4 regions of the Streptomyces sp. NPDC085481 genome follow, and region 4 is predicted to be linked to each of the others. Evidence: riboswitches for the same ligand, from Rfam matches in the RefSeq annotation. Region 4 holds a riboswitch; each other region holds the start of a gene.

Region 1 (6,868 bases), on a different contig from region 4:
CAGGTCTCCTCGATCGTCTCGAAGGCGGCCCGCAGATAGTCCACCCGTGCGTCGAAGAGCGGGCTCAGCAGCTCCATCACCTCGGGCGACATCCCGTCCGGGGCGGTGGAGCTGCGCTGCACCTTGTAGCGGCGGTGCGGCGCGTTCGACTTGAGGTAGTCCTCCTCGATCGCCTCGCGCTCCACGCCGACCGCGAGCAGCGAGATCGCGATCGCCAGGCCCGCCCGGTCCTTGCCGGCGGCGCAGTGCATCAGCGCGGGGACGCTGTCCTCGGCCATCGCGTGCAGGATGCGGCTGTGCTCCGCCGTCCGCTCGACAATCATCTTCTGGTACGAACCAGACATTCGGGCCGCTGCCTTGCCGTCCGCCAGGATCTCGCGAAGCTGCGGCAGGTCACCCGAATGCACCAGCTTCCAGAACTCCTTGCCGTCGGCCGGATCGTTGAGGGGTACGTTCACGTTCCGTACGCCCGGAAGCTCCACGTCCGGCCCCTCGACGCGCCGGTCGGCCTCGTTGCGGAAGTCGAAGACGGTGTGCAGGCCCAGCGTGGCCAGAAACGCGGCGTCCTCCGGCGTGGCGTGTGCCAGGTGGCCGCTGCGGAAGAGCCGCCCGGGGCGCACGGTCCGGCCGTCCGCCGTCGGCAGCCCGCCGAGGTCGCGGAAGTTGCGTACGCCGGTGAGCTCGGGCTCGGTCGTCGCTTGCGTCACGGATGCTCCTGGTCTCGAGATCGGTTCCTGGGGCAATCATCCAGGTGAGACGCCCTGCGCGCACCCCCTCGGGCGGGAATGAGAAAACTGTCCGAATTGAGGGTTTAGGGATAACGCGCCCTGGTTGCTGGGGAGATGGGATTCGGTGCGTGAGCAGCGTCATAACCGTGACGGACCGTGCCTGATCGTCTTTCCCAAATTCCCTCCTGGAAAGGGAAATCGAGGGGTCGTCATCCACGGAGGGTGACCGGAATTCCGGCCGAATTTCACGCATGCGAAGGGGTGGTGAAAACAGTGGCTTGTTCGCGCCTACCCCGCTCGTCTAGCGTCGCGCTCAATCCGGACGGACCGCCGAATCCTGCCACCGCCCGGAATCCGCACCCACCCGTGTAAGGCAGGAGCGGGGGACCCAGGTAGTACGCCGATCCCTCGATGAAGGACGGCTTTGGGGTGAAGTCGCGTCACCACGCGACCGGACATCTCCAGTCCGAACCCGACAGCTCACCTCGCAGGCGACGGAGAGGAATTCGCCATGCCCGCGAAGGGTAAGCACCGCCGTCCCAAGGTCAACCCGATCACCCGCGGGTTCGTCGCCGCCGGCACCGGTGGCGCCGTCGTTGCCCTGCCGCTCATCGGCGCGACCGGCGCGCACGCCGCCGAGAAGGCCGCCCCGGCCGTGACGCCCCAGCAGGCCGTCGCCGCCGCGGTTCCCGCCAAGGCCCCTGCCGCCGCCCCCGCCGCCGCCTCGAAGACGTACTCCGTCGTCCGCGGCGACTACCTGTCCAAGATCGCCGCCGAGCACCACCTCGCGGGCGGCTGGCAGAAGCTCTACCGCGACAACCGCCAGGTCGTCGGCGACAACCCCTCGCTGATCCTCCCGGGCATGAAGCTCACCCTCGGCGCCAAGAACACCGCCAAGGGCGACCACGCGCCGAAGGCCGCCGCCCCGGAGCGCGCCTCCAAGAGCTCAGCCGACACCTCGCGCGCCTCCCGCGGCAGCGAGCGTCCGGCCGCCGCGGCAGCCACCTCGGCGGACTCGTCGGCGCCCTCTTCTTCCTCCTCCTCTTCCTCCTCCTCGTCGTCCTCGGCCGGTGCGGCCTCCTCCTCCGGCTGGGTCGCCCCCGTCGCCGGCGGCGGCATCTCGACCCCGTACCGGGCCGCCGGTGCGATGTGGTCCTCCGGCTACCACACCGGTGTCGACTTCATCGCCTCCTCCGGCACCACCGTCCGTGCCGTCGGCGCCGGCACCGTCTACTCCGCCGGCTGGAGCGGCGCGTACGGCAACGAGGTCGTCATCCAGCACGCCGACGGCAGCTACTCGCAGTACGCCCACCTCTCCTCGCTGTCCGTCTCCGCCGGCCAGTCCGTGAGCGGCGGGCAGCAGATCGGCCTGTCCGGTTCGACGGGCAACTCCACCGGCCCGCACCTGCACTTCGAGATCCGCACCGGACCGAGCTACGGCTCCGACGTCGATCCGCTGGCCTACCTGCGCCAGCACGGCGTCAGCATCTGACACCCGCTTCACCGCGGAGGGCCCGGCACCTGTGTGCCGGGCCCTCCGGCGTATTCCGGCTTGGTGCAATCTTTATCGGTGGCATATGTCACCCGGCGTCAACCCCTCCTTACGGTCGCGTAGGTCACACCCGTAAGGGAAAGATGTGCTCCCGTGGCAGACGATTCGAGATCAAGAGACAAGAACGCATTCGGGTCGTACGCGGCGATCGGTGACAGCTTCACCGAGGGCGTCGGAGACCCCGGGCCCGACGGGACCTACGTCGGATGGGCGGACCGGTTCGCGGTCCTGCTCGCCGACCAGCTGCCGGAGCACGACGAGTTCCGCTACGCGAACCTGGCCGTACGCGGACGGCTCCTGGACCAGATCGTGGCGGAGCAGGTCCCCCGGGCGAAGGAACTCGCCCCCGACCTGGTGACCTTCTGCGCCGGCGGCAACGACATCATCCGCCCCGGCACCGACCCCGACGACGTCGCCGAGCGCTTCGAGCGCGCCGTGGCCGACCTGACCTCCGCCGTCGGCACCGTCATGGTGACCACCGGCTTCGACACGCGTGACGTCCCCGTCCTCAAGCACCTGCGGGGGAAGATCGCCACCTACACGGCGCACGTGCGGGCCATCGCCGACCGCTACGACTGCCCCGTGCTCGACCTCTGGTCGCTGAAGTCCGTCCAGGACCGCCGTGCCTGGGACGACGACCGGCTCCACCTGTCGCCCGACGGCCACACCCGGGTCGCGCTGCGCGCCGCCCAGGTCCTCGGCCTGCCCGTGCCGGCCGACCCGGACCAGGCGTGGCCCCCGCTGCCGCCCCGGGGCACCCTGGAGGTCCGCAAGGACGACATCTACTGGGCGAAGGAGTACCTGGTCCCCTGGATCGGGCGCCGGCTGCGCGGCGAGAGCTCCGGCGACCACGTGGAGGCCAAGCGCCCCGACCTCATGCCGCTGTAGCGGTCAGGGGTTCTTCGCCGGTATGCGCTCCAGGACGCCGCCGGCGAACACGTCGTACAACGGCAGCGTCTCCAGGTGGACATAGCCGATGTGACAGTCGCACGCGGCGAGCGGGCAGGCGCGCGGGCGCAGCGCCGCACGGTACGAGCCGTCGTACAGGTTGCCCAGCTCGGACGTGACGAAGTGGCAGCGCCGCACCGTCCCGTCGCCGTCCACCGAGACGACCGACTCGCCGGTGCGGCACGGCAGCCCCGCCGAGCGGTGCGGGCTGCGGCTGTACGGGAAGAGGGGGTCGAGGACCGTCCAGGCCTCGGCCTCCTCGTCCGTGTAGCTGTGACCCTCGGCCGCGTTCACCCACAGATAGACATCGTCCGGCAGCTCGGCCCGCAACCGCCTCGCGTGCTCCCGGTGCTCCGGCAGGCCGACGATACCGACGCTGAAACGGATGCCCTGCTCCGCGAGTGCCAGGCACTTGCCGAGGAACCGCTCGTACGGCGTCTGGCCCGGGTGGTACGTACACCACAGCGCCACCGTCTGCGGGTCCGCCTCGGCCAGCCACTCCGTACGGCAGCTCAGATTGGTCTGGATCGCGACCCGCTCCACGTGCGGCAGCCGGGACAGCTCGACCATCGCCCGCCGGTACCAGGACCGCACCAGGCCCTCGCCCCACGGCGTGAACAGGATCCGCAGCCGGTCCTCGCTCTGCGCGCCCGCCCAGCCGGCGAAACGCTCGAGCGCCGCGCGGTCGGCGCGCAGCTGCTCACGGCTGTCGCGGCGCTTGGCGAAGGGGCAGTACGGGCAGTCGTAGTCGCAGGAGGCGAGCGGGCCGCGGTAAAGGAGCGTCAGATCCATGGCGTGCCCCGCTACTTCGCCTCGTACGCGGCCATCGCCGCCCGCACGGACGGCGAGAACAGCTCGGGCCCGAGTCCGTCCGCGTGCGCGAGGCCCTCGGGGGAGAGCCGCAGCAGCCCGGTCGGCGCTCCGGTGTCCAGCCAGCCGAGGGCCGCGAAGCGGGCCAGCTCGGCCGCGAAGTCCGTGAACGGCGAACCGCCGAACCGCTCTGCGTAGCCGGCCAGGGTCATGCCCTCGGCCTGGAGCAGCGACTGCAGCAGATGGCGGCGGCGCGCCTCGTCCGCGTCGACCCGGCGGCCCACCTCGGCCCGGGAGAAGTCCGTCGTCTCCGTGTACGTGTCGATGATCGAGCGGATCTGCGGCATCCCGACCGCGTAGTCGAAGGAGTAGTGCAGCTCCGAGGTGTAGGAGCGGGCCCCGCAGCCGAGACCGATCATGCCGTCCGTCTGGCAGGCGTAGTCGTCGGGGCCGAGCGGCGGCGCGTCCGCCCGGCGGAACATGCGCATCGACACCTGCTCGTAGCCGTGGGCGAGGAGATGGTCCCGGCCGTGGCGGTAGAGCCGGAGGCGCTGCTCGTCCCACGCGCGGTCGGCGGCGGGGCCAGGCTCGCCGGCCTGGCGTCCGAGGCCGGTGAGGGGACGGACGTACAGCGGGTAGACGTACAGCTCCTCGGGGCGCCAGGCGAGCGCGGCGTCCAGCGAGCGGCGCCAGGACTCCTCGGTCTGGCCGTCGATCCCGTAGATCAGGTCGATGTTGAGGACCGGGACGCCCGTGTCCCGGATGCGGCCGAGGGCCGCCTCTACGTCCGCGCGGCGCTGCGGGCGCACGGCGGCGCGGGCCTCCGCCTCGACGAAGCTCTGCACCCCGATGCTCAGCCGGGTCGCGCCCCGCTCGGCGAGCACCGCGAGCCGGTCGGCGGTCGCCGTGGACGGCGAGGTCTCCACCGACAGGGGCACCGCCCGCAGGTCGACGCCCATGCGCCGCTCAGCGATGTCGCAGAGCCGCTCCAGCTCGCCGGCGGTCAGGAAGGTGGGCGTGCCGCCGCCGAACGCGGCCGTGGCGAACCGCACCGGCGCCGCGTCCCCCAGCGCCTCGCGCACCGCCGCGGCCTGCCGGTCGAGAGCGTCGAGGTAGCGGGTGGTCAGCTCGTCCGGGGCGCCGATCCGGGTGAACAGATTGCAGAAGCCGCAGCGGACCTCGCAGAACGGTATGTGTGCGTAGAGGGAGAGCGCGTCCTTCGGCTCGTCCGCCCAGAGTCCGGCGAGCGGGGGCCGGTCGGGCAGCGGACGGTAGGCGGTCTTGTGGGGGTACGCGTAGACGTAACTGCGGTACGGGCGGGGGGTCCCGGTCTCGTTGCCGGACTCGGTCTCGGAGACGGTCTCGGTCTCGGTCGTGGTCATGCGGTGGTCTCCAGGACGAACTGGGCGTACGGCACCGTCCACACGGCCTCGTGCCCCAGCCGGTGGCCGGTGAAGCCGTCGTCCCCGTACGCCGTGCCGTGGTCGGAACAGACGATCGCGAAGCATTCGCGGCGGCTGCTCATCGCCGCGAACAGCCGGCCGATGTGCCGGTCCACGTACTCCAGGGCGGCGGCGTGGCTGGCGCGGGAGTCGCCGGCCTCAACGGTCGCGCCCGGCAGGTGGAACCAGTTGGGCTGGTGCAGGGCGGAGACGTTGACGAACAGGAACAGCCGCCGGTCGCGGGGGAGCGCGGCGACGACCTCCTCCGCCCGGGCCACCTGCGACTCGAACGAGGTCGGCGAGGCCACCCCGAACGACGGCTCCCAGTGGCTCTCCTGGAACAGACCGGGGAGCACGCTGCCGAGCGGCGGCCGCCCGTTGAAGAAGCCGACCCCGCCGACGCACACGGTCCGGTAGCCCTCGTGCGCGAGCGCCGAGACCAGGTCGGGGGTGTCGTGGAAGACGTACGTGCCGTCGGCGGTGGTCTCGCTGCCCGCGAACCGGGCGGCGAACAGCCGGGGGTGCGGCCCTGGCGTGGCCGGAGTGGGCAGGAAGCCCGCGAAGATCGCCTGGTGGGAGGCGTAGGTGAAGCTGCCGGGCGCGTGCCGGCGCTCCCAGACGCCACCGGGCAGATGGCGGGCCAGGTTCGGGATGCGGCCCTGGGCGGCGAGCTCGGCGGCGACGTCGTAGCGGAGGGTGTCGAGGGTGACCAGGAGCAGGTCGTGGCTGCCGACGATGTCGTTCATGTCGAGCTCGGCTGACGGCGCGGGCGGTGCGGGGGCCGGTGCAGGAGCCGGTACGGTCTCGGCCGCGGGTGCGGGCGGGGGGATCACGGGGTGCTCGTTCCTGTGGTGGTGCTAAGGGTGCGAAGGGTGCGGTGGTGCGGGCGGCCGGGGCCGTCGCCGAGCCGGAGCAGGTCGGCGACCTGGGCCGCGTAGGTGTCCTGGTCCTCGGCGCCGCTGCCCGGCAGGCCGGTGAGGCCCGGCAGCAGGTCGCCGAAGGCGTTGACCTCGCCGACGGCGAACCGGCGCCAACCCGCCGTCGGCAGCAGGTCGACCCCGACGCAGCGGGTGCCGGGGAAGGCGGCCGCGGCCCGCTCGCAGACGTCGAGCGCGTCCGCCCAGCGGCTCCCGGCCCCCGCCACGGCGGCCCGCGCGGCGGTCAAGTCGCCCCGGGCGCCGCCGAGATGCAGGTTGGTCATGGGGGAGCGACTGGTGCGGACGACGGCGTGGGTGGCCCGCCCGCCGACGACCACCACCCGCAGATCGGCCGCCCGGCCGCCCTGGGCGGCCTTCGGCAGCCAGCGCTCGATGTGCAGCCCGTCCGGGGCCAGGGCGTCCACCAGCGCGGCCACCTCCCCCTCCGTGTGGTAGCGCCGCACCCGCAGC
Region 2 (6,868 bases), on a different contig from region 4:
CTGCTGAGGGGCGGTCAGGCGGGTCTTCGTGCCGGGGGAGCAGACCGGGTCGGGGGTGTCGTCGGACGAGAAGTCGTCGAAGGCGGGCGCCTTCGCCTGTCCCGGCGTCCACTCGCTGTTGAAGAAGTTGTGGTTGGCGCCGACCACGTAGACCGCGCTGTGCAGGGCGGAGCCTCGGCTGACGCCGCGTGTGCCGTCGGCGTAGACCTGGCCCTGGAGGTCGGAGACGTCGCCGTCGCAGCCCGGCAGCAGGGTCGCGGAGGGCACGTCGGGGACCGGGTTCTGGCCGAAGACGGTGGGCCCGATCAGGACGTTGCCGCGGATCTTCCACCGTACGGGGCCCCGGTAGCCGTCCTGGTCGGCGGGCGGTGCGTAGAGGCTGTCGAGGGCGGCGCGGTTGACGCCCTCGCCGCCGCGGGAGTGGCCGACGAGCAGGACCCGGGAGAGGTCCGCGGGCGCCACCTTGCGTACGGCGGCCGGGGCGGCCTTGCGGTACGCGGACCAGTCGGCCCAGCGGGCCAGGTGCAGTCGCACCAGGGAGGAACGGGCCTGGGCGCCGCCGTCGTCGGCGAGGTAGTCCTGGCCGTTGATGCCGTTGGCGGATATGGACAGCGTCACGTAACCCTGGGAGGCCAGGAGCTGCTGGGCGCTCAGGTACCCCTGATGGCTCGGTATGGGCTTCATGCCGGCCGGGCAGGGCCACGCGCCGTTGGAGTCCTCGGTCCCGGGTGTGTAGCAGGTGCCGTGGCGGCCGTGCAGGAAGAGGGCCACCGGCCGCCTCCCGGGCGCGTCGGTCGGTCCCACGACCGTGGCGCGCATCTCCACGGGATGGGCGAAGCCGGGCAACGACACGGACTTCAGGTCGTATTCACCGCTGACGGTGCGGTAGCGGCCGGGCACTCCGGGGTCGACCGGGTTCGCCGGAAGCGGCGTCTCCTGCCGCGTGCCGGGGGCGAGGGGGCGGTGCCGGGGGGAGCGGGCGGTGGCCCCTTCCGTCGCGTCGATCCGCCGGCCGCCGGCCGTCACGCGCAGCTCCGAGCCCTTCTCGATCCGGACGTCGCCCAGGGGCAACCGGAAGGAGCGGCCGTCCTGTTGGGCCACCGGATGGCCGAGCAGCCGGTCGCCGTCACGGAATTCGACCCGGGCGTCGCCCATGGGCACGGGGTCGGACGACGTCCAGACCAACTGCCTGCCGGCACCGGTTCCGATGACCCGCCAGCCCTCGGGGAGCCCGGTGTTCCCGAGCCGGCTTCCGGGGGAGGCCGTCGACGGCGATTCCGGTGACGGCTGTGACGGCTGCGACGGCTGCGCGTAGGCCAGTGCGGGGGACGCGGTGGCCAGTGCGAGTAACGCCGCGGCGGTGGTGACGCCGCGTGTGACACGTATCAAAACGGTCTTCCTCTCTCTCGCTTCGGGAGGACGGAGACCGCTGCGTCCGGGTTGCCTCATCCGGCGCGAACAATGCGACAGCGGATTGCTAAATGCGGATAAAGGTAAGGATGTCCGCTTCATCACCTTCGAGGGGGAAATTCAAAGAAAAGGCATTAGGTTCCCGGAATCAGTGATGTGAGTCACGGCGGAACGGGCCCGGTCGGCGCCGGCGCGACACCAAGTGTGCAGTGGCGGAGAAGAGTTGGCGGTCGCGGTGAAAGGTCAAAGGAAAGATCCTTTCCCTTTCTGTCGGAGATCAATTCGCGTTCATGAATTCCGACCTTGTTCTCGATGTTTGTTTTCGCTTACGGTCACCCCGTCATCCGGACGGAACGCCGAATCCTGCCGCCGCCCGGAAAACCGCACTCACCACACTTCCGGCAGGAGCGGGGGACCCAGGTTCGCCGCCGTCCCGGTCTCCGGGGCGACTCGGGGTGAAGCCGCGCACCGCGGCCGGGCATCTCCTGCCCGAACCCGACAGCTCACCTCGCAGGCGAAGGAGAGGAACTCGCCATGCGTGGAAACGGGAAGCACCGCCGCCCCAAGAACGCCCCGCTCGCTCGCGGCCTGGCCGCCGTCGGCATCACCGGCAGCGCCGCACTCGCCCTGCCGCTGATCGCCTCGACCAGCGCTGGTGCGGCCACCCCGCAGGAAATTCACTCCGTCGCAGTCGAAAAGGCGACGGTCGTCACGGCGGCAAAGAAGGCCGGCCTGGTGCGCTATTCCGTGGTCGCCGGCGACTCACTTTCCAAGATCGCCCAGAAGCACTCCGTGAGCGGCGGCTGGAAGAAGCTCTACAAGGACAACCGCGCCGCCGTGGGTGCCGACCCCGGTCTCATCCGCCCCGGTCTGAAGCTCACGATCGACACCAGGGCCGCCTCGCGTCCGGCAGCCGCGGGTGCCGCGGCGGCCGCCCGCCCGGCCGCGTCGGTCAAGGCCGCGTCGGTCAAGGCCGCGTCGGTCAAGCCGGCGGCCGTCCAGGCGACCGCGGCCCAGGCCGCCGCTCCGGCGAAGGCCTCATACCCGGACAATCTGGACGGATGGATCCGCGAGTCCCTCGACATCATGGCCCAGTACGGCATCCCGGGCTCGTACGACGGCATCCACCGCAACATCATGCGCGAGTCCTCGGGCAACCCGCTGGCCATCAACAACTGGGACTCCAACGCCGTCGCCGGCACCCCCTCCAAGGGCCTCCTCCAGGTGATCGACCCCACCTTCCAGGCCTACCACGTCACCGGCACCGCCAACGACCCCTACGACCCGGTCGCGAACATCACCGCCGCCTGCAACTACGCGGCCGACCGCTACGGCTCGATCGACAACGTCAACGGCGCCTACTGAGCCGGGAGCCGCCGTAGTGCCTCCACCTGACCGACGGCCCGGCTTCCGGGCACCATGGGACAGGAGAGGAGTCGCGACGATGGCTGAGCGCACGGTGGAGACGGGCGGCATCACGCTGTGCACCGAGTCCTTCGGTGACCGGTCGGATCCGCCCGTCCTGCTCATCGCGGGCCTCGGCGCGTCGATGCTCTGGTGGGAGGACGGCTTCTGCCGGATGCTCGCCGAGGGCGGCCGCTTCGTGATCCGTTACGACCACCGCGACACCGGCCGGTCGGTCACCTACCAACCGGGCCGTCCCGGATACACCGGCGCGGACCTGGTCGGTGACGCCGCCCGCGTGCTCGACGCCTACGAGATCCCGGCCGCGCACGTCGTGGGCGTCTCGGCCGGCGGGGCGCTCGCGCAGCTGCTCGCGCTGGACCACGCCGGTCGCGTCCTGTCACTCGTCCTGATCAGCACGTCCTCCGCCGTGCCCGGCGACCGCGCGCTTCCTCCGCCGACCGAGGAGTTCCTGCGCTTCGTCTCGACGGCGCGCGTCGACTGGTCCGACGCCGACTCGGTGATCGACTACACGGTCGCCTACGCGCGCGTGCTCGCGGGAGGCCGCCGCCCGTTCGACGAGACCGCCGCCCGTGGCCTGGTCCGCCGCGACGTCGAGCGCGCGCACGACTTCGCGGCGGCCCGCAACCACGACGCGCTCCCGGACGGCGAGCACGCGCCGGGACCCCTCTCCGCGATCGCCGTGCCCACCCTGGTGCTCCACGGGACGGCCGATCCGATGTTCCCGCTCCCGCACGGCGAGGCGCTCGCGGAACGGATCCCCGGGGGACGGCTCGTGGCACTGCCGGACGCCGGTCACGGGGTCGACCGGGCCGACTGGGCGACGGTCGTCCCGGCGATCCTCGCGCACACCGCCTAGGGTCCGCCCCTAGGGCACCGGTACCTCGTCCACGAACGACGTGCCGGCGGTCCGGTACGCGGCGATCTTCGCGGCCACCTGAGCAGGGGTGAGCACCTGGTCCTTGACGTGCAGGACGTAGTCGACCTGCTGGTCGTAGGCGCGCGGGGTGGTGGAGGGCTGGCCGGCGAGGTCGATGAGCCACTGGTTGAAGTTGATCGACATCGGCCGCTCCGGGAGGTAGGCGGCGCCGTGGGTGCCGAAGACCTGGCCGTCGATGGAGTAGGTGATCGCGTCGTCGTCGATGGTCACGACCAGGTCGTGCCAGCCGGCGAAGCTCCGGCGGCTCTCGCTGTGCTGGTTGACCGCCTGCCAGGGGTCGGGGGCGTAGGTCTCCCACGAGGTCGTGTAGAGGATGTTCGCCGGCTCGCCCCAGCCTCCGTTGGGCAGGTACTCGAAGTCGTACTCGGCGTAGTCGTCGGCCATCGGGGCCTTCAGGTCGTTGATCGTGAAGAAGGTCTGCACGACGCGGTCGCCGTCGGGGCCGGACTTCGGGGCGTCGGAGAACCTGACCCGGGCGGCGTACGTGCCGTTCCTGAACTTCATGGACCTGGTGAGGACCTCGGTCTGCCGGGTGGACTCGCCGGTGCCGGCCGTGGAGGTCTCCAGGTTCATCACCGTGCTGCCGCCCTGGGCGCTGAACGTGACCTTGGACGGGTCCCATGTCGCGCCGGGCACGCCCGGGCCGCCGGAGTCGGAGCGGACGCTCCAGCCGTGGGCGGACAGGGCGGGGTCGGTGTGCGAGGTGTAGGTGAAGTCGTCGAACAGGGTCTGGCCGCCGCCGGGCGGGTCGGTCGGGTCCGTGGGCGGGTCGGTGGGCTCGGTCGGGCCGTTGCCCTCGGGCGCCACGCCCCACACGGTGGTGCCGGCGACCTGGGCGGTGACCCTGGTCCAGTCGGCGTAGGCGCTCTGCCCGCCGCCGAAGGAGTAGTCGTCGCCCTGGTTCAGCGGCTGCCAGGTGGCCTGGTGGAAGCGCAGCTGCAGGTCTCCGGTGTCCGCGCCCGGTGCCAGCGATCCCGCGGCGGGGGTGAAGCCGATCTCCAGATACCGGTCGGCCGTGGCGGTGGGCTTGCCGAGCGTCCCGAACGTTCCGGTGACGGCGGAGCACCCCCGTACCGCCCAGGAGCAGGCGAAGCGGTAGGAGGCGCTCGGGGAGTCGGCCTTGAAGTAGTACCGGATCCTGACCTGGCTCAGCTGGACGGTGGACGATCCGGTGTTACGGACCTTGAACCACGGCTCGCTCTGGTCGGCGGTGGCTCCGCCGGCGCTCGTGCGGTACTGGACGGCCAGGCCGTCCGAGGCGGAGACGGAGGCCGAGGCCGTCGCGGTCGTGACGGGAAGCGCGGCCAGCGCGGCACTGCCCAGGACGGCGGTCAGGGCTAGAGCCGCGCGAGTTCGACGGCCGGCGGTACGGGTACGCATGCGTGTTCCTTTCGGTCCGGCAGCACGTGACTTGACCAGTTGTGCGTCAAGGTTTACCAGTTGGCGCGAGATGAACGTGGCATAGACCAATCCAGCCGTCAACCCCTCACATTTCCTGGTTGGTTGAGCCTCGATGCGGCTAGACTGACCTGACCAGTACGCCAGTTGCCCTGACCAGTCGCAGTCCCGACGACGAACGAGAGTCCCGGATGGAGATCGACGCCGCCGCCTCAGGTGCGATGCTCAAGCGCGAGCGGGTCCGTTACGCGATCCTCGAACTCGTCGAGGCGCGGCGGCCCGGCGACGCCATCCCCTCCGAGCGGGTCCTGTGCGCCGAGCTCGGGGTCTCGCGGCCCACCCTGCGCGCCGCCGTCGACGAACTCGTCGTCGCGGGACTGCTCGTACGCGAGCACGGACGGGGCATGTTCGTCGCCGCGGAGAAGATCACGCAGGAGCTGATCTCGGACCGCAACGCCTTCAGCCTCCCGCAGGCGGGCGGCGTGTGGACCAGCAGACTGCTGGAGCTGCGCACCCTGCCGGCGGGCGCCCGGGTGGGCCGCAAGCTGCGGATCTCACCGGCGGCGGAGATCCGCTACATCGCCCGCCTCCGGCTCGTCGACGGCGCGCCCATGGCCATCGAACACCTGCACCTGAGCGCGGACCTGGTGCCCGAACTGACCAGCGACGAACTGGAGCAGGGCGATCTGTACGAGCACCTGCGCGACCGGCACGACGTCCAGGTCAGCGAGGCGGTGCAGTCGATCGAGCCCACCGTGGTGACGCGCGCCGAGGCCGAGCTGCTCGACGTGCCCGAGCTGTCCCCGGCGCTGCTCTTCGAACGGCTCACCACGGACACCCGCAACCGGCCGGTGGAGTACGTGCACTCGCTCTACCGGGGCGACCGCTACCGCATCGTCTCCCGGCTCGCCCTCGGCCCCCGCGCCGAACCCGCCCCCTCGGCGGGCGAAGGTCACCACCCCGGAATTCCCCCGGGCGACTTCAGCAAGGGCGATCCCGTCACTTTCTCCACCCGCGGCGTGGTGCAGCAAGCCCTCTGACCGGCATGGCCCGTCCGCGTTGCGCCCGTCCGCGGCACGGCCCGTCCGCGTCACGGCCGCCCGCGGCACGGCCCGTCCGCTCACAGCCATCCGCTCCGCTGTGCCTGCAAGGCCATCTGGAAGCGGTTCGCCGCGCCGAGCCGGGCCATCAGGATCTGCAGGCGGCGGAACAGCGTACGGCGGCTGATGCCCATCTCGCGGGCGATGACCTCGTCGCTCGCGCCGCCCGCGAGGAGCCACAGCAGGCGCCGGTCGGCGGGGGCCAGGCCGCCCGGCCGGGTGGTGCGGCCGTGAAAGGGGAGGGCGTTCAGCCAGGACTGCTCGAACAGGGCCACGAGCGCGGAGAACAGCCCGCACGGCTGCACCACCAGCATCGTGTTGACCACGTCCACCTCCTTGATCGACAACGACACCAGCGCGTACGCCTCGTCGATGATCAGGAGCTTGACCGGCACCGACGGTAGCACCCTGGCCTGCTCGCCGGCCTCGATGCACGGTTCGATGACGTCCTTCAGGTGCCCCGGGTGCTCCAGGGACTCCCGGGAGTACACGACCCGCTGCGTCACCCCCCGGGCGAGCGTGGCCAGCGCGTCCTCCGTGGCGCCGACCAGGGGGACGTACGGAGGCGACTCGAACTGCCGGATCTGCTCGCGGG
Region 3 (6,868 bases), on a different contig from region 4:
CAGGTCGACCAGCGGCGCTCAGGTCGACCAGCGGCACGCCCGTAGACCAGCGGCACGCCCGTAGACCAGCGGCGCGGGGGGACCAGCGCGAGGGGGACCAGCGGCGCGAGGGGCGGCGGCCGCTCGTTTTCCACAGGCCGCCAGGCCCGCGACCGCCGGTTTTTCCACAGGCGTCCGGAAGTCCCTCGCCGGTGTCGGCGGGGCTCGTTAGGGTCATTGCGTGTCATCGAACCCCATCGCCGGACCCGCACCGCAGCCCGTGGCCTCCACGGCAGCCGTGCCCGCGCCCGCACCCGTACCCGCCCTGGAGACCGACCAGCCCGACTTCACGGCGGTCCCCGAGCGTGCCAAGTGGCGCTACAAGCCGCGCCGCGCCTTCTGGCGCAGCCGGCTGGTCCGGGCCATCACGCTGATCACCCTGCTCGCCCTGTGCGCGCTGGCGATCCTGGCGCTGGTGCGGGAGGAGACCGGCACCGAGGGCTTCCTGGTGGGCCTCGGGCTCGCGGTGCTGCCCGTGCCGCTGCTCATGGCCGCGTTCCGCTGGCTCGACCGGGTCGAGCCGGCCCCGTGGAAGAACCTGCTGTTCGCCCTCGCCTGGGGCGCGTTCGCCTCCACGCTCGTGGCGATCCTGGCCAACTCCTTCGCGGTGGAGTGGATCAGCAGCGCCACCGCCGACCCCGGCTCCGCCGACACCCTCGGCGCGACCGCGGTCGCGCCCGTCGTCGAGGAGACCGCCAAGGGCGCGGCCGTGCTGCTGCTGTTCCTGTTCCGCCGCAGGGACTTCACGGGCCCGGTCGACGGGCTGGTCTACGCGGGGTTCACCGCCACCGGCTTCGCGTTCACCGAGAACATCCTCTATCTGGGCAACGCCTTCGGCGAGGACCAGGAGTTCGGCTCCGCCGGCCTCGGCTCGGTGACCGTCGGGACCTTCTTCGTCCGGGTCATCATGTCGCCGTTCGCCCACCCGCTCTTCACCTCGCTCACCGGGCTCGGCTTCGGCTTCGCGGCGGCCCTCCCGGCCGTGGCCCGGGCCCGCCGCACCCGGCTGATACTCCTGCCGCTGGGCGGACTGCTGCTCGCCATGGGCATGCACGCGCTGTGGAACGGCTCGGCGTCCTTCCACCCGCTGGCGTTCCTCGCGGTGTACGGGATGTTCATGGTGCCGGTGTTCGCGCTGCTCACCTGGCTCGCGATATGGAGCCGGCAGAAGGAGCTGCGCACGATATCCGGCGAGCTCCCGGCGTACGCGACGGCCGGCTGGCTCGCGCACGACGAGCCGCTCGCGCTCTCCTCGATGCGGGCCCGCGCGCTGGCCCGCGGCTTCGCCGCCCGTACGTACGGCAAGCCGGCCGCGCAGGCCGTCGGCGAGTACGAGGCATTCGCCACCACCCTGGCCTTCCTGCGCCACCGGGCCCGACACGGCCAGGCGGCCCCGGACTTCACGGCCCGCGAGCAGGAGCTGCTGCACCACCTGTGGCAGCGCAGGCAGGTGGCCTCGCCCGCGCTGAGCCACGCGGCCAGGGTCACCGGCCGGGTGTGGGTGCCGCCGCAGTATCTGGACTACGGCGGCTACAACCCGTACCGCGGCTAGGCCGTGCGATCGGGGCCGGAGAGCCCCAGCGCTACGCGGAGGCCTCGGTGAGCACGGCCAGTTCCGCCTCCGTCAGCTTCAGGTCGGCGACGGCGACGAGCGCGGGGAGCTGCTCGACCGTGCGGGCGGAGGCGATCGGGGCGACGACGGTCGGCCGCGCGGCCAGCCAGGCCAGGGCGACGGTGGCGACCTCGGTGTCGTGGGCCTCGGCGATCGCGTCCATGGCGGCCAGCACCTTCTGGCCGCGCTCGGTCTCCAGGTGCTTGGCCGCACTGCCGGCGCGGGCGCTGGCGACGGTGGTGCCGGGGCGGTACTTGCCGGTGAGGAAGCCGGAGGCGAGCGCGAAGTACGGCACGGCGGCCAGGCCGGCCTGTTCGGCGGTGTCCAGGAGGGCGCCCTCGTAGGTCTCGCGGGAGACCAGGTTGTAGTGCGGCTGCAGGGCGACGTAGCGGGCGAGCCCCTCGGCCTCGGCGAAGTCGAGCGAGGCGCGCAGCCGCTCCGGGGAGATGTTGGAGGCAGCGATGGCCCGGACCTTGCCGTCCTTCACCAGCTGGTCGAGCGCGACGACGATCTCCTCGACCGGCACGGACTCGTCGTCGAAGTGCGTGTAGTAGAGGTCGATGTGGTCGGTGCCGAGGCGGCGCAGCGACTCCTCCGCGGCTGCCTTGATGGTCGTGGCGCTCAGCCCCTTGTACCGGGGGTGGGCGCCGACCTTGGTGGCGACGAGGATGTCGGAGCGGTTGCCGCGGGAGGCGAGCCAGCGGCCGATGACGGTCTCGGACTCGCCGCCCTGGTTGCCCTCGACCCAGGAGGAGTAGGTGTCGGCGGTGTCGACGAAGTTGCCGCCGGCAGCGGCGTAGGCGTCGAGGACGGCGAAGGACTGCGCCTCGTCGGCGGTCCAGCCGAAGACGTTGCCACCGAGGGCGAGCGGGAAGACGTGCAGGTCGGAGGCGCCCAGCTTGCGGAGAGAGGTCATGGGAGGGACCAACCTCCACGCCGCCCCGCCTATTCCGGCCGCGGGGGACGACCCCCCGCGACGCGGAATCAGACGCTCAGGCCCTTGGACCCCAGCCAGTCCGCCGGGTCGATGCCCGAGCCGCCGGGGGTGTGGACCTCCAGGTGGAGGTGGGGGCCGGTGACGTTGCCGGTGGCGCCGACGCGGCCGATGGTGTCGCCGGTGCCGACCGACTGGCCCACGCCGACCGTCATCGAGGACAGGTGGCAGTACCAGACCTCGGTGCCGTCCTCGAGCTCCAGGACGATGCGGTAGCCGTACGCGCCGGACCAGCCCGCCGACTTCACGGTGGCGCCGTGGACCGCCTTGACCGGGGTGCCGGTGGGGGCGGCGAAGTCCAGGCCGGTGTGGTGGCCGGAGGACCACATGGAGCCGGCCTCGCCGTAGGTCGAGGTGATCGTGTACGAGGAGGTGGGCAGCGAGTAGCCGGCGGCGAGCTTGGCCAGGCGCTCGGCCTCGGCCTTCGCCGCCGCCTCCGCCTCGGCCTTCTTCTTCGCCTCCGCGGCCGCCTTCGCCGCCGCTTCGGCCTTGGCCTCGGCCTCCGCCGCCGCCTTCTCGGCGGCCGCCTTCTGCGCCGCCTCCTTCTCCGCCGTGTCCGCGGCGGCCTGCTGCTGCTCGGCCTGCTGGAGGATGCGGGCGCGCAGCGCCTCGCCGGCGTCGGTCCGGGTCTGCTCCTGCGTGCCGGCCTGCGCGGCGTCGCCGCCGGCCGGGGCGTCCGCGGGGACGGCGTAGGTGAGCGCGGTGAGCGGCTGCGGGTTGTTCTTCGCCGCGTCGCCCTTCGCGGCGGCGCCGTCCTCGTGACCGGAGCCGATCAGCTCGCCGACGCCCGGCAGTTCGGAGGCGTCCGGGAGGTCGAGGTCCGGCAGGGCTATCGAGACGGGGGGCTTCTCCTGGGCGGTGGCCAGGCCGCCCGCGCCGACGGCGGCGATGACGCCGACACCGAGGACGGTGGAGGAACGCGCGAAGTTGGAGCGCTGCTTGACGACCCGGTGACGGCCGCCGGAGCGGCTCTGGGCCCGCAGGGTGTCCTCGGTGGGGTTCCACTCCTCCCCGTCCGCGCCCGTGGCGCCGGGGGCGCCGAAGTAGTCGAAGGAGGCTTGGGGACCGGGGGTGTTGGACGCCACGAAGGCGCTCTCCTTTCCTTCCTTCTCGCCTACCGGGTTAGCTGACGGGTTCGGAGCAGGAAGGTCTCCTACGGGTGGGTCGCACGGGTGCGACGTTGCCCGATTCACCCCAAGTGGTGGTTCCCCGGTTCCCTTTCGGGATTCGGCGCGCGCGCACGGTGCCGTCTCTTGCGACGGCTGGGACGACCGCGCTGCGTTATCGAACGTTAATAGACACGGCCACCCGATTCCAAGCTGTCCCGAGTGATCATTCACTGAATTGGGAGAAAATGGTCCGACTTGACCCCCCTTCAGAAAAGGGTCAGGGGCAAACCCCCGATCTGACGTTACGTCAATTGTTATCGGAGCGACACCCTTCGACTACGTCACGTCACCGCCCTCGGACCTCACCACCCGCACGTCACCACCCGCACGTCACCGCCCCCCGGCGGGCGGCACCATCGGCATCGTCCGCCGCCGCACGGGCTGCCCCACCGCCGGACGGCTCACCGCGAGCAGCGCCATGTCGTCCGTCGCACCCCCGCCCGTGTGCCGGCGCACATCCGCCACCAACGCGTCGAGCAGCTCCTCGGGCCCCGGGAAGATCCGCCCCGCGAGCCGCGCCGCCGGATCGTAGAAGACCCCCCGCGCGTCCCGCGCCTCCGAGAGCCCGTCCGTGTAGAACAGCAGCGTCGCGCCCGGCGGGTACGCGGCCTCGTCGGCCCGGTCCGGCCACACCGCCAGCTCCCCCATCCCCAGCGGCAGCGCCGCCTCGCTCGGCCGCAGCTGCGCCAGGGCCCCGTCCCCGTACAGCAGCAGCGGCTCCGGATGCCCGCGGTTGACCACCCGTACGGACCCGTCGCCGCGCGGGATCTCGGCGAGCACGGCCGTGGTGAACCCCTCGAACGCGTCCAGATCGTCCCGCCGGGTGCCCTCGCGGGCCAGCGCCCGCTCGAGCCGCTGCGCCACGCCCTCCAGCGTCGGCTCCTGCTCGGCCGCCTCACGGAAGGCGCCGATGACCACCGCCACCGCCTCCACCGCCTCAAGACCCTTGCCGCGGACGTCGCCGACCACGAGCCGCACCCCGTGCGGGGTGTCCTGCACCGCGAACAGGTCGCCGCCGATGAACGCGTCGGCCTGCGCCGCCTCGTACCGCGCCGCGATCTGGAGCCCGCCGATCCGCTCCGCGGGCGCCGGGAGCACCGCCTTCTGCGCCGTCGCCGCGATCACCCGCGCCGACGCGAGCCGCTCGCCACTGCGCCGCACCACCCGGTTGATCAGCAGCGCGAGGGCCGAGACCGTGACGACGGTCAGGGTCTCGGTGAGCGCCGGGATCTCGTCGGCCGTTCCGTTGTAGACGTGCAGACCGACGCTGGCGAGGATGGCGGCGATGCCGGTGAGCAGCGTCGTCAGGGTGGAGAAGAACGGGGCCGCGATCAGCGGGGCCGCCGAGAACATCGGCGCCGCCGTGTACGTGGCCGGGGTCGCCAGGTCGAAGACGATCCCGCCCACGATCACCAGCGGGGGCAGCGCGCGCAGGAAGCGCCGGGCGACCGGGTACGGGCCCCGGCCCTCGCCGCCGGGCCCGCGCCGCACCGCTGCTCGCGCCACCTGTGCTCTCCCGCCTGGACGTGCCCGGCCGCGGACCGGCCCGCACCCCCCTCAGGGTGGGGTCAGGCCGGGCGGGACGGCGACTCCTCCTCGGCCGGTTGGCGTACGGCGAGCCGCCCGCCCCGCGCGAGCGCCGCCATGGCCGCCGCGCACCCGAGGCCGACGGCGCACAGCACCAGCCAGGGCGCCGCCGACCAGCCGGTCACGTCGAGCAGGGCGCCCGTGCCCAGGTTCCCGACGGTGATGCCGATCCCGCAGACCGTGTTGTAGAGCCCGTAGTGGGTGGCGACCCAGCGGCCCTCGGACAGGGCGACGACGGTGTCCATCTCGTACGGGTAGAGGACGGCGTTCGCGACCGCCAGGACCGCCGCGCACAGCAGCAGCCCCGCCAGGGACCGCCCCAGCGCCGCCGGCACCAGGAACGCGGCCCCCATCAGGCCGAGCCCGAGCACCAGGCACCGCTCACGGGAGAGCCGCGCCGAGCACCAGGCGGTGATCCGCAGCTGCCCGGCGAGCGCCACCAGCGCCGACACCACGAACAGGGCCGTCGTCGCCGCCGTGCCGTCCGCGGCCAGCGGCAGCGCCAGGTAGACCTGGAAGGACAGCACGTACGAGCCGGTCATCGCCAGCGAGAACAGCCAGAAGACCCGGTTCGCGAGCACCGTGCGGAACTGCCCCCGCTCCCCTGCCTCCCGGGTCGCCCCGGCGGCCCGCCGCACCGGCAGATGCCGCAGCTGTACGAGGGTGAGCGCGGCGAACAGCACCGCCGCCACCACGCACGTCAGCCGGAACGACACCCCGGTCAGCGCCACCCCCACCAGCGGCCCCAGCAGGATCCCCGCCTGGTAGTACGTGTTGAACAGCGCGAACGCCTCCACGCGCCGCTCCCCAGCCTCGGCCGCCAGACAGGCCCGCACGGCCGGGTTGAACAGCGCCCCCGCCAGGCCCGTGGCGAGCGAGGCGGCGATCAGCATCGGCAGCGACTGGGCGAAGGCGAGCGCCCCGAAGCCGACGGTCCGCAGCGCGCACCCGGCCACGATCAGCGGCTTGAAGCCCAGCCGGTCGGCGAGCGCCCCGCCGACCAGGAACATGCCCTGCTGGGAGAGGTTCCGGGCGCCGAGGACGAGCCCGACAGCCCAGGCCGCCATGCCGAGCCCGTCGGCCAGATGGGCGGCCAGGTACGGCATCAGCATGTAGAAGCCGAGGTTGATGGTGAGCTGGTTCAGGAAGAGCAGCCGTACGGCCGGGTCGAAGCCGCGGCTCCGCTTCCAGATGCCTCCCTTGGAGGCCGTCACCGTGGTCACTTCGCCCTCTCCATCGCCCGGCGGGTCCAGCCGCTGACGGTGTCCTCGGAGACGTACGCCGCGGGCTCCTCGCGCACGGGGCCGTCGAGCAGCCCGTGCGCGGCGCAGAACTCGTCGTTGAAGACGGTGTCGAAGTAGCGGTGCGGCCCGTCGGGGAAGACGGCCGCGATCCGGGTGCCGCGCGGCCGGGTGCGGGCCAGCCAGCCGGCGACGAGCGCGACCGCGCCGACGCTCCAGCCGCCGG
Region 4 (6,868 bases):
TCGCCACGTCCTGCCCGAGTTCACCGAGCGCACGAGCTTCGGAACCCGCACCCTCGACCCGTACTCGAAGCTGCTCCAGGAGCGGATCGTCTTTCTGGGCACGCCGATCGACGAGACCGCGGCCAATGACGTCATCGCCCAGCTCCTGCACCTCGACTACGCCTCGCCCGAGCAGCTGATCAGCCTCTACATCAACTCCCCCGGGGGTTCGATCAGCGCCATGACCTCGATCCACGACACGATCCGCACGGTCTCCTGCGATGTGGAGACCACCTGCCTCGGCCAGGCCGTCGGCCCCGCCGCGGTGCTGCTCGCGGCCGGCTCGCCGGGCCGGCGACTCGCGCTGCCCGGGGCCCGGATCGTGCTTCAGCAGCCCACGCTCGACGAGCCGTTGCAGGGCCAGCCGAGCGATCTGGACATCCAGGCCCGGGAATTGCTGCGCCAGCGCGAGCTGGTGGTCAGGCTGCTCGCCGAGCACACCGGGCAGAGCCCCGAGCGGACCGACGCCGACATCGACCGGACCACGGTGCTCGACGCGGCCGCCGCCCGCGCCTACGGCCTGGTGGACCACGTCCTGAAGACCCGCCACGCGTCCACCGGTACCGGGGAGGAGTGAGCCCGCCGTGGTCCCGGAGCTGCCGCAGCTGCCCGCGCTGACGCGCGCCGAGGGTGAGTTCGTCGACGCCTACCTCGAAGTCGTCGACCTCCTGGGCAGAATCAATCCATCCAGGTCCTCGCATACCTATGGGGCACTTCGGGCCGCCCAAGCGCTGGTGGGGCGGGCGACGGCCCTGCGCGAGGCCCTGACACTCATGCATATGCGGGGCGAGAGCGAGGTCCACGCGGAGACATTGGCCCGTGCGCTGCGGGTGTTGGACGGGGAGCGGAGGGCCGGGCGGGTCACCGTGCCCGGGGAGTCGGCGAGTTGACAGTTGCGCGTGTCGTGTCCAGGTCCACCCGGGGCAACGCGGCCGCAGAATCGCTCCCCCGTTCGGCGTATTCGATGCATCGACAGAGGGCTCAGGCAAGTTGCGCAACAGGTGTACGCATCTGGCGGAATGGGGCGTTCCACGCCTGGTACGGAGCTCGTCGGGCAAACCTCTGAAGATCGAGAAAGCCGACTGTCCACCCGTATGGATCAGTCGTGAGGAGCCTCACATATCGCCGTTTCAACTCGGATTTCGCCCATGGTGTGAGTCAAGATCCCTGTCGACGACAAGCCCCCGCCACCCGAGGCGGGGCGGTCCGGGCGGACGCCGAGTCCTGCCGCCGTTCCGGACGTCTGGTCGACAGGAGTGGATCGGCAGGAGTGGAGGACCCGAGCAACACGGGACGTGCGCGCAGTGCGGACGTTCCTCGGGGTGAAGCCGCAGCCGCGGCCGGGCATCTTCGCCTGCCCGAACCCGACAGGTCATCCTTCACAGGCGGCTGACGAAGGGTTGCGCATGACTGCGCAGATGCATGTCCCGTCCCTGCTGTCCCGGGCCGGAGCCGTCTCGGCTCTCACCCTCGCCGCCGTCGGCGGCACGCTGCTCGCCCCAGGAGCGGCACCGGAGGCCCAGGCAGCGACGTCCTACGCCAACAAGGCGCTGAACGTCGCCGCCTCGAAGAAGGGATCGCCCTACAAGTACGGCGCCTCCGGCCCGACCCGTTTCGACTGCTCGGGCCTCACGGTCTACTCGTACAAGAAGGCGGGCAAGTCGCTGCCCCGCACGGCGCAGCAGCAGTACAACAAGACCCGGCACGTCTCGGCTTCCGGCCGGCAGAAGGGGGACCTGGTCTTCTTCCACTCCGGCGGAAGGGTGTACCACGTCGGGATCTACGCGGGTAACAACAGGATCTGGCACTCGCCGAAGACCGGTTCATGGGTGAAGCTGGACAAGATCTGGAGCTCGAAGGTCTCTTACGGCCGGGTCCGCTGATTCGCCGTCCCGCTGATCCGCCGTCCCGCTGACGCACGGTGCGGGAGGGGGCGCCCGGTGGCGCCGCCGGCCCCCTCCTCCCGCCGCCCGCTCGGCCGGGCCCGCTCAGCCGGGGAGCACGGCCGTCCAGGGCAGGTTGATCCAGACCGTCTTGCCGCCCTCCGCCGTGGGCGTGACCGCGAGCCGGCCGCCCGCCCCGGCCGTCAGGGAGCGGATGATGACCATGCCGCGGCCGTTGTCCTGCTGGACCGCGGCCGGGAGGCGCTGCGGCCAGCGGGGGTGGCTGTCCGTGACGCCGATGTGGAGCAGTGCGTCGCACTCCAGGCGGATGTCGACCGTGAAGGTGGGAGACTGGCCGAAGGTGTGCTGGACGGCGTTGGTCGCCAGTTCGGAGACGATCAGTCGGACCGCGTCCGCGGTGTCGGTGTCGCCCTCGAGCCCCCAGGAGACGAGGACGTCGGCGACGTATCTCCGGGCGGCGGAGACCGAGGCGGGATCGCTCGGCAGCGTGAGTGTTGCTTCCTGGTGGTCTGCCATCGCGACGCTGTCCCTTTCCCACCGGGGCCCGGCCCCGGATTGCGCTTCGCGTCAGAGTGCCACCGATGCTGCCGCCGTGGGCAGCGATCCACCAAGATATCCGGATATCTGTCGCCCGAAGCGGTGAACTCCGCTACGGGCGACCGGATCGGCCCTGGCAAGGCGCCTTACGAAACGGCTTCCGAGGCGCCTTGCGAGGCGCCTTACGACACGAAGCCGACGACCCCGAACCCGGGGCGCGACTCCACGTGCCGCAGCCAGCCCATGACGTCCATGACGGCGTCCACGACCTCGGAGTCGAGCGGCGGTGCGTGGCCGTCCTTCTTGGTCTGCTCGAACTGCTCGAGCGCCGCCAGGCACTGCTCGTGCGTCCACTCGCCGCAGCGCGGCAGGTCGTAGGTCGGCACCACGTCGGGCATGCCCCCGTAGTAGCCGAACTCCGCCACCGACACCGCCGTGATCCGCAGCGCCCGCAGCCCCTCGTCCACCATCTCCAGCCAGTCCCCGCGGAACGGCGAGAAGCACGAGTTGTCCAGGAAGGACCCGGTCAGCGAGCACAGCCGCTTGTAGGCGTAGCCGTACTGGAAGGCGTACTGACGCTGCGCGTCGAACGGGCCGCCGTACACCACCGCGCGCAGCGCCTCGTACGCCGTGGGCGCGCCGTCCGCGATCTCCGAGGAGAACCAGTCGTCGGCCGAGGCGAGGTCGGCGGCGAAGGAGTCGCGGATGACCTGGAGCAGCTGGTCGTCGCGCGAACCGACGAGGTCGTGGGCGGCCTTGGGGTCGAGCAGGTACACGCTCAGCGAAGAACTCATGCCCTCAACTTAGCGAGCACCACTGACAGTCAGGCCGCGCCCTCCGGCGCCGTCCGCACGATCGTCGCCACGGCCTGCTCGATCTGCGCGTCCGTCAGGTCGGCGCGGGCGGTCAGGCGGAGCCTCGAGACGCCGTCGGGGACCGACGGGGGGCGGAAGCAGCCGACGCCGAGGCCGAGTTCACGGCAGTCGGCGGCCCACCGGAGCGCCTCGCTCGGGCCGGGGGCGCGGACCGAGACCACGGCGGCGTCGGGCCGTACGGCGGTGAGGCCGGCCTCGGTGAGCAGCCGGTGGAGGGTCGTGGCGACCGTACGGGCCCGGGCGGCGAGCGCCGGCTCGGCGGCGATCAGCCGCAGGCTCGCGAGCGCCCCGCCCGCGGCGGCGGGGGCCAGGCCGGTGTCGAAGATGAAGGTACGGGCGGCGTTGACCAGGTGCTCGATCACCCGGTCCGGGCCGAGGACCGCGCCGCCCTGGCTGCCGAGGGACTTGGACAGGGTGAGCGTGGCGACCACGTCCGGGTCACCCGCGAGCCCCGCCTCGTGCAGCGCGCCGCGTCCGCCGTCGCCGAGGACGCCGAATCCGTGGGCGTCGTCGACGACCAGGCCCGCGCCGTACGCCCGGCAGGTCTCGGCGAGGGCGGTGAGCGGGGCCCGGTCGCCGTCCACGGAGAAGACGGAGTCGCTGACGACGAGGGCCCGGCGGTCCGGGTGGGCGGAGAGGGTCTTGGCGACGGCCTCGGGGTCGGCGTGCGGCACCACGGCCGTCTCGGCGCGCGCGAGCCGACAGCCGTCCACGATGGAGGCGTGGTTGCCGGCGTCGGAGACGATCAGCCCGTCCCGGGCCGAGAGCGCGGTCAGCGCGGCCAGGTTCGCCGTGTAGCCGGAGGAGAAGACCAGGGCGGCCTCGAAGCCGCAGAACGCGGCGAGTTCGCTCTCCAGCCGGGCGTGCAGCCGGGTCGAGCCGGTGACGAGCCGCGATCCGGTGGAGCCCGCGCCCCAGCGCCGCGCCGCTTCGGCCGCCGCCTCGGTGATCTCCGGGCGGCGGGTGAGTCCGAGGTAGTCGTTGCCCGCGAGGTCGAGCAGGCCGGACTCGGCCGTCCGGGGCCGCAGCGTCCGCACGAGGCCCGCCGCCGCGCGCTGCCGTGCGGCGGCCTCGGTCCAGCCGAACGCGGCCCGGCGCGGGTCCGGCCCCGCCGTCCTGTCCTGCGGGTCCCCGTACGGGTCCTCGTGCAGGTCCCCCGGCAGGTCCTCGGCGTACGACGGCATGGCAGATCCTTTTGTAGGCAGCGCACAGACCCTAACCGGCCCGGGCCGAGGTCAGGGTGTGGCCATACACACACCTCCAATGGCGTCGTTTGTTCGGATCCTCCTTGGCCGCGGGGTGTGCGGTAGGCGAGGATCAGCGCTTATGGACCTGCTGAACACGCTGGTGGAGAAGGGGCTGCGGCGCGAGTCGCCGACCCGTGAAGAAGCGCTCGCCGTGCTGGCGACCTCCGACGACGACCTGCTCGATGTGGTGGCTGCGGCCGGCAAGGTCCGCCGTCAGTGGTTCGGACGGCGGGTGAAGCTGAACTACCTGGTCAATCTGAAGTCGGGCCTGTGCCCCGAGGACTGCTCGTACTGTTCGCAGCGGCTCGGTTCGACCGCCGGGATCCTCAAGTACACCTGGCTCAAGCCGGACGAGGCCTCCGCCGCGGCCGCCGCCGGCGTCGCGGGCGGCGCGAAGCGGGTCTGCCTGGTGGCGAGCGGCCGGGGTCCGACGGACCGGGACGTCGACCGGGTCGGCAAGACCATCGAGGCCATCAAGGAGCAGAACGAGGGCGTGGAGGTCTGCGCCTGTCTCGGTCTGCTCTCCGACGGCCAGGCCGAGCGGCTGCGGGCGGCCGGCGCCGACGCGTACAACCACAACCTGAACACGTCCGAGGGGACGTACGGCGAGATCACCACCACCCACACGTACCAGGACCGGGTGGACACCGTGCAGAAGGCGCACGCCGCCGGTCTGTCGGCCTGCTCGGGTCTCATCGCCGGCATGGGCGAGAGCGACGAGGACCTCGTCGACGTCGTCTACGCGCTGCGCGAGCTCGACTCGGACTCCGTGCCGGTGAACTTCCTGATCCCCTTCGAGGGCACGCCGCTCGCGAAGGAGTGGAACCTCACCCCGCAGCGCTGCCTGCGGATCCTCGCGATGGTGCGGTTCGTCTGCCCGGACGTCGAGGTCCGCATCGCGGGCGGGCGTGAGGTCCACCTGCGCACGATGCAGCCGCTCGCGCTGCACATCGCCAACTCGATCTTCCTCGGCGACTACCTCACCAGCGAGGGGCAGGCCGGGCACGCCGACCTGGAGATGATCGCGGACGCGGGCTTCGAGGTGGAGGGGGCGGGGACGACCACGCTGCCCGCGCACCGGGCCGACGCGCTCGCCGCGGCCGGTGGCGGATGCGGGTCGCCTGCCGAGGCCGGTGGCGGGTGCGGGTCGCACGCGGGCGCCGGTGGCGGGTGCGGGTCGCATGCCGAGGCCGGTGGCGGGTGCGGGCCTTGTGGCGGTGCCGCCGCGGAGGTGCCCGCGGCGACCGCGGACGCCCGTACGGACCTCGTGGCAGTGCGCCGCCGGGGCGCCGGGACGGATCTCGCGCCGAATGCGTAACGACGAGCTCCTCGCCCTGGACCGGGCGCACGTCTGGCACCCGTACGGGCCCATGCCGGGCCGTGTCGATCCGCTGGTCGTCGCGTCCGCGTCCGGGGTACGGCTCCGGCTGGCCGAGTCGGTCGACGGGCAGGACGAGTTGGTCGACGGCATGTCCTCCTGGTGGTCGGCCATCCACGGCTACAACCACCCGGTGCTCAACGAGGCGGCGCGCGGCCAGCTCGACCGGATGAGCCATGTGATGTTCGGCGGGCTCACCCACGAGCCCGCCGTCCGGCTCGCCGCGCGGCTCGTGGAGATCACGCCCGAGCCGCTCCGGCACGTCTTCCTCAGCGACTCCGGGTCCGTCGCCGTCGAGGTCGCCGCCAAGATGTGCCTGCAGTACTGGCGCTCGGTCGGCCGGCCCGGCAAGCACCGGCTGCTCACCTGGCGGGGCGGCTACCACGGGGACACCTGGCAGCCGATGTCGGTGTGCGACCCCGACGGCGGGATGCACCAGTTGTGGTCCGGGGTCCTGCAGCGGCAGGTCTTCGTGGACGCGCCGCCGGTCGCGTACGAGGAGTCGTACGCCGAGCTGCTGCGCGAGACCATCGGCCGGCACGCGGACGAGCTGGCCGCGGTGATCGTGGAGCCGGTGGTGCAGGGCGCGGGCGGTATGCGCTTCCACTCGCCCGAGTACCTGCGGGTGCTGCGGGAGGCGTGCGACGCGCACGACGTGCTGCTCGTCTTCGACGAGATCGCCACCGGGTTCGGGCGTACGGGGGCGTTGTTCGCCGCCGACCACGCCGGGGTCTCGCCCGATGTGATGTGCGTGGGGAAGGCCCTGACCGGAGGCTACCTGTCGCTGGCGGCGACGCTGTGCTCCGGGCGGGTGGCGGACGGGATCTCGCAGGGCGAGGTCCCCGTCCTCGCCCATGGCCCGACGTTCATGGGCAACCCGCTCGCCTG

Evidence for each region. A riboswitch is a leader RNA that binds a small molecule or an ion and turns the genes downstream of it on or off. The one in region 4 is predicted to bind cyclic di-AMP.
Region 1: another riboswitch for cyclic di-AMP. It lies ahead of ACIGEZ_RS24855 (LysM peptidoglycan-binding domain-containing M23 family metallopeptidase); the one in region 4 lies ahead of ACIGEZ_RS20595 (C40 family peptidase).
Region 2: another riboswitch for cyclic di-AMP. It lies ahead of ACIGEZ_RS29110 (transglycosylase SLT domain-containing protein); the one in region 4 lies ahead of ACIGEZ_RS20595 (C40 family peptidase).
Region 3: another riboswitch for cyclic di-AMP. It lies ahead of ACIGEZ_RS31790 (M23 family metallopeptidase); the one in region 4 lies ahead of ACIGEZ_RS20595 (C40 family peptidase).

Annotation. Positions count from the first base shown of each region.
Region 1 covers NZ_JBITTJ010000012.1:251,987-258,854, reverse strand. Annotated here, with positions in the region: gene ACIGEZ_RS24860 (tyrosine-protein phosphatase) at 1-707, opposite strand, end outside; cyclic di-AMP (ydaO/yuaA leader) riboswitch at 1,047-1,235, shown strand; gene ACIGEZ_RS24855 (LysM peptidoglycan-binding domain-containing M23 family metallopeptidase) at 1,240-2,220, shown strand; gene ACIGEZ_RS24850 (SGNH/GDSL hydrolase family protein) at 2,374-3,168, shown strand; gene ACIGEZ_RS24845 (STM4011 family radical SAM protein) at 3,172-4,020, opposite strand; gene ACIGEZ_RS24840 (STM4012 family radical SAM protein) at 4,032-5,420, opposite strand; gene ACIGEZ_RS24835 (STM4013/SEN3800 family hydrolase) at 5,417-6,226, opposite strand; gene ACIGEZ_RS24830 (STM4014 family protein) at 6,310-6,868, opposite strand, start outside.
Region 2 covers NZ_JBITTJ010000016.1:148,791-155,658, forward strand. Annotated here, with positions in the region: gene ACIGEZ_RS29105 (alpha/beta hydrolase family protein) at 1-1,389, opposite strand, end outside; cyclic di-AMP (ydaO/yuaA leader) riboswitch at 1,789-1,940, shown strand; gene ACIGEZ_RS29110 (transglycosylase SLT domain-containing protein) at 1,945-2,775, shown strand; gene ACIGEZ_RS29115 (alpha/beta fold hydrolase) at 2,855-3,694, shown strand; gene ACIGEZ_RS29120 (cellulose binding domain-containing protein) at 3,704-5,155, opposite strand; gene ACIGEZ_RS29125 (GntR family transcriptional regulator) at 5,365-6,213, shown strand; gene ACIGEZ_RS29130 (LuxR family transcriptional regulator) at 6,294-6,868, opposite strand, start outside.
Region 3 covers NZ_JBITTJ010000020.1:86,391-93,258, reverse strand. Annotated here, with positions in the region: gene ACIGEZ_RS31800 (PrsW family intramembrane metalloprotease) at 221-1,591, shown strand; gene ACIGEZ_RS31795 (aldo/keto reductase) at 1,623-2,567, opposite strand; gene ACIGEZ_RS31790 (M23 family metallopeptidase) at 2,636-3,730, opposite strand; cyclic di-AMP (ydaO/yuaA leader) riboswitch at 3,742-3,888, opposite strand; gene ACIGEZ_RS31785 (PP2C family protein-serine/threonine phosphatase) at 4,145-5,320, opposite strand; gene ACIGEZ_RS31780 (MFS transporter) at 5,383-6,624, opposite strand; gene ACIGEZ_RS31775 (PLP-dependent cysteine synthase family protein) at 6,621-6,868, opposite strand, start outside.
Region 4 covers NZ_JBITTJ010000009.1:163,393-170,260, reverse strand. Annotated here, with positions in the region: gene ACIGEZ_RS20605 (ATP-dependent Clp protease proteolytic subunit) at 1-616, shown strand, start outside; gene ACIGEZ_RS20600 (hypothetical protein) at 624-929, shown strand; cyclic di-AMP (ydaO/yuaA leader) riboswitch at 1,245-1,442, shown strand; gene ACIGEZ_RS20595 (C40 family peptidase) at 1,446-1,922, shown strand; gene ACIGEZ_RS20590 (ATP-binding protein) at 2,028-2,459, opposite strand; gene ACIGEZ_RS20585 (hypothetical protein) at 2,663-3,274, opposite strand; gene ACIGEZ_RS20580 (8-amino-7-oxononanoate synthase) at 3,304-4,539, opposite strand; gene bioB (biotin synthase BioB) at 4,682-5,920, shown strand; gene ACIGEZ_RS20570 (adenosylmethionine--8-amino-7-oxononanoate transaminase) at 5,913-6,868, shown strand, end outside.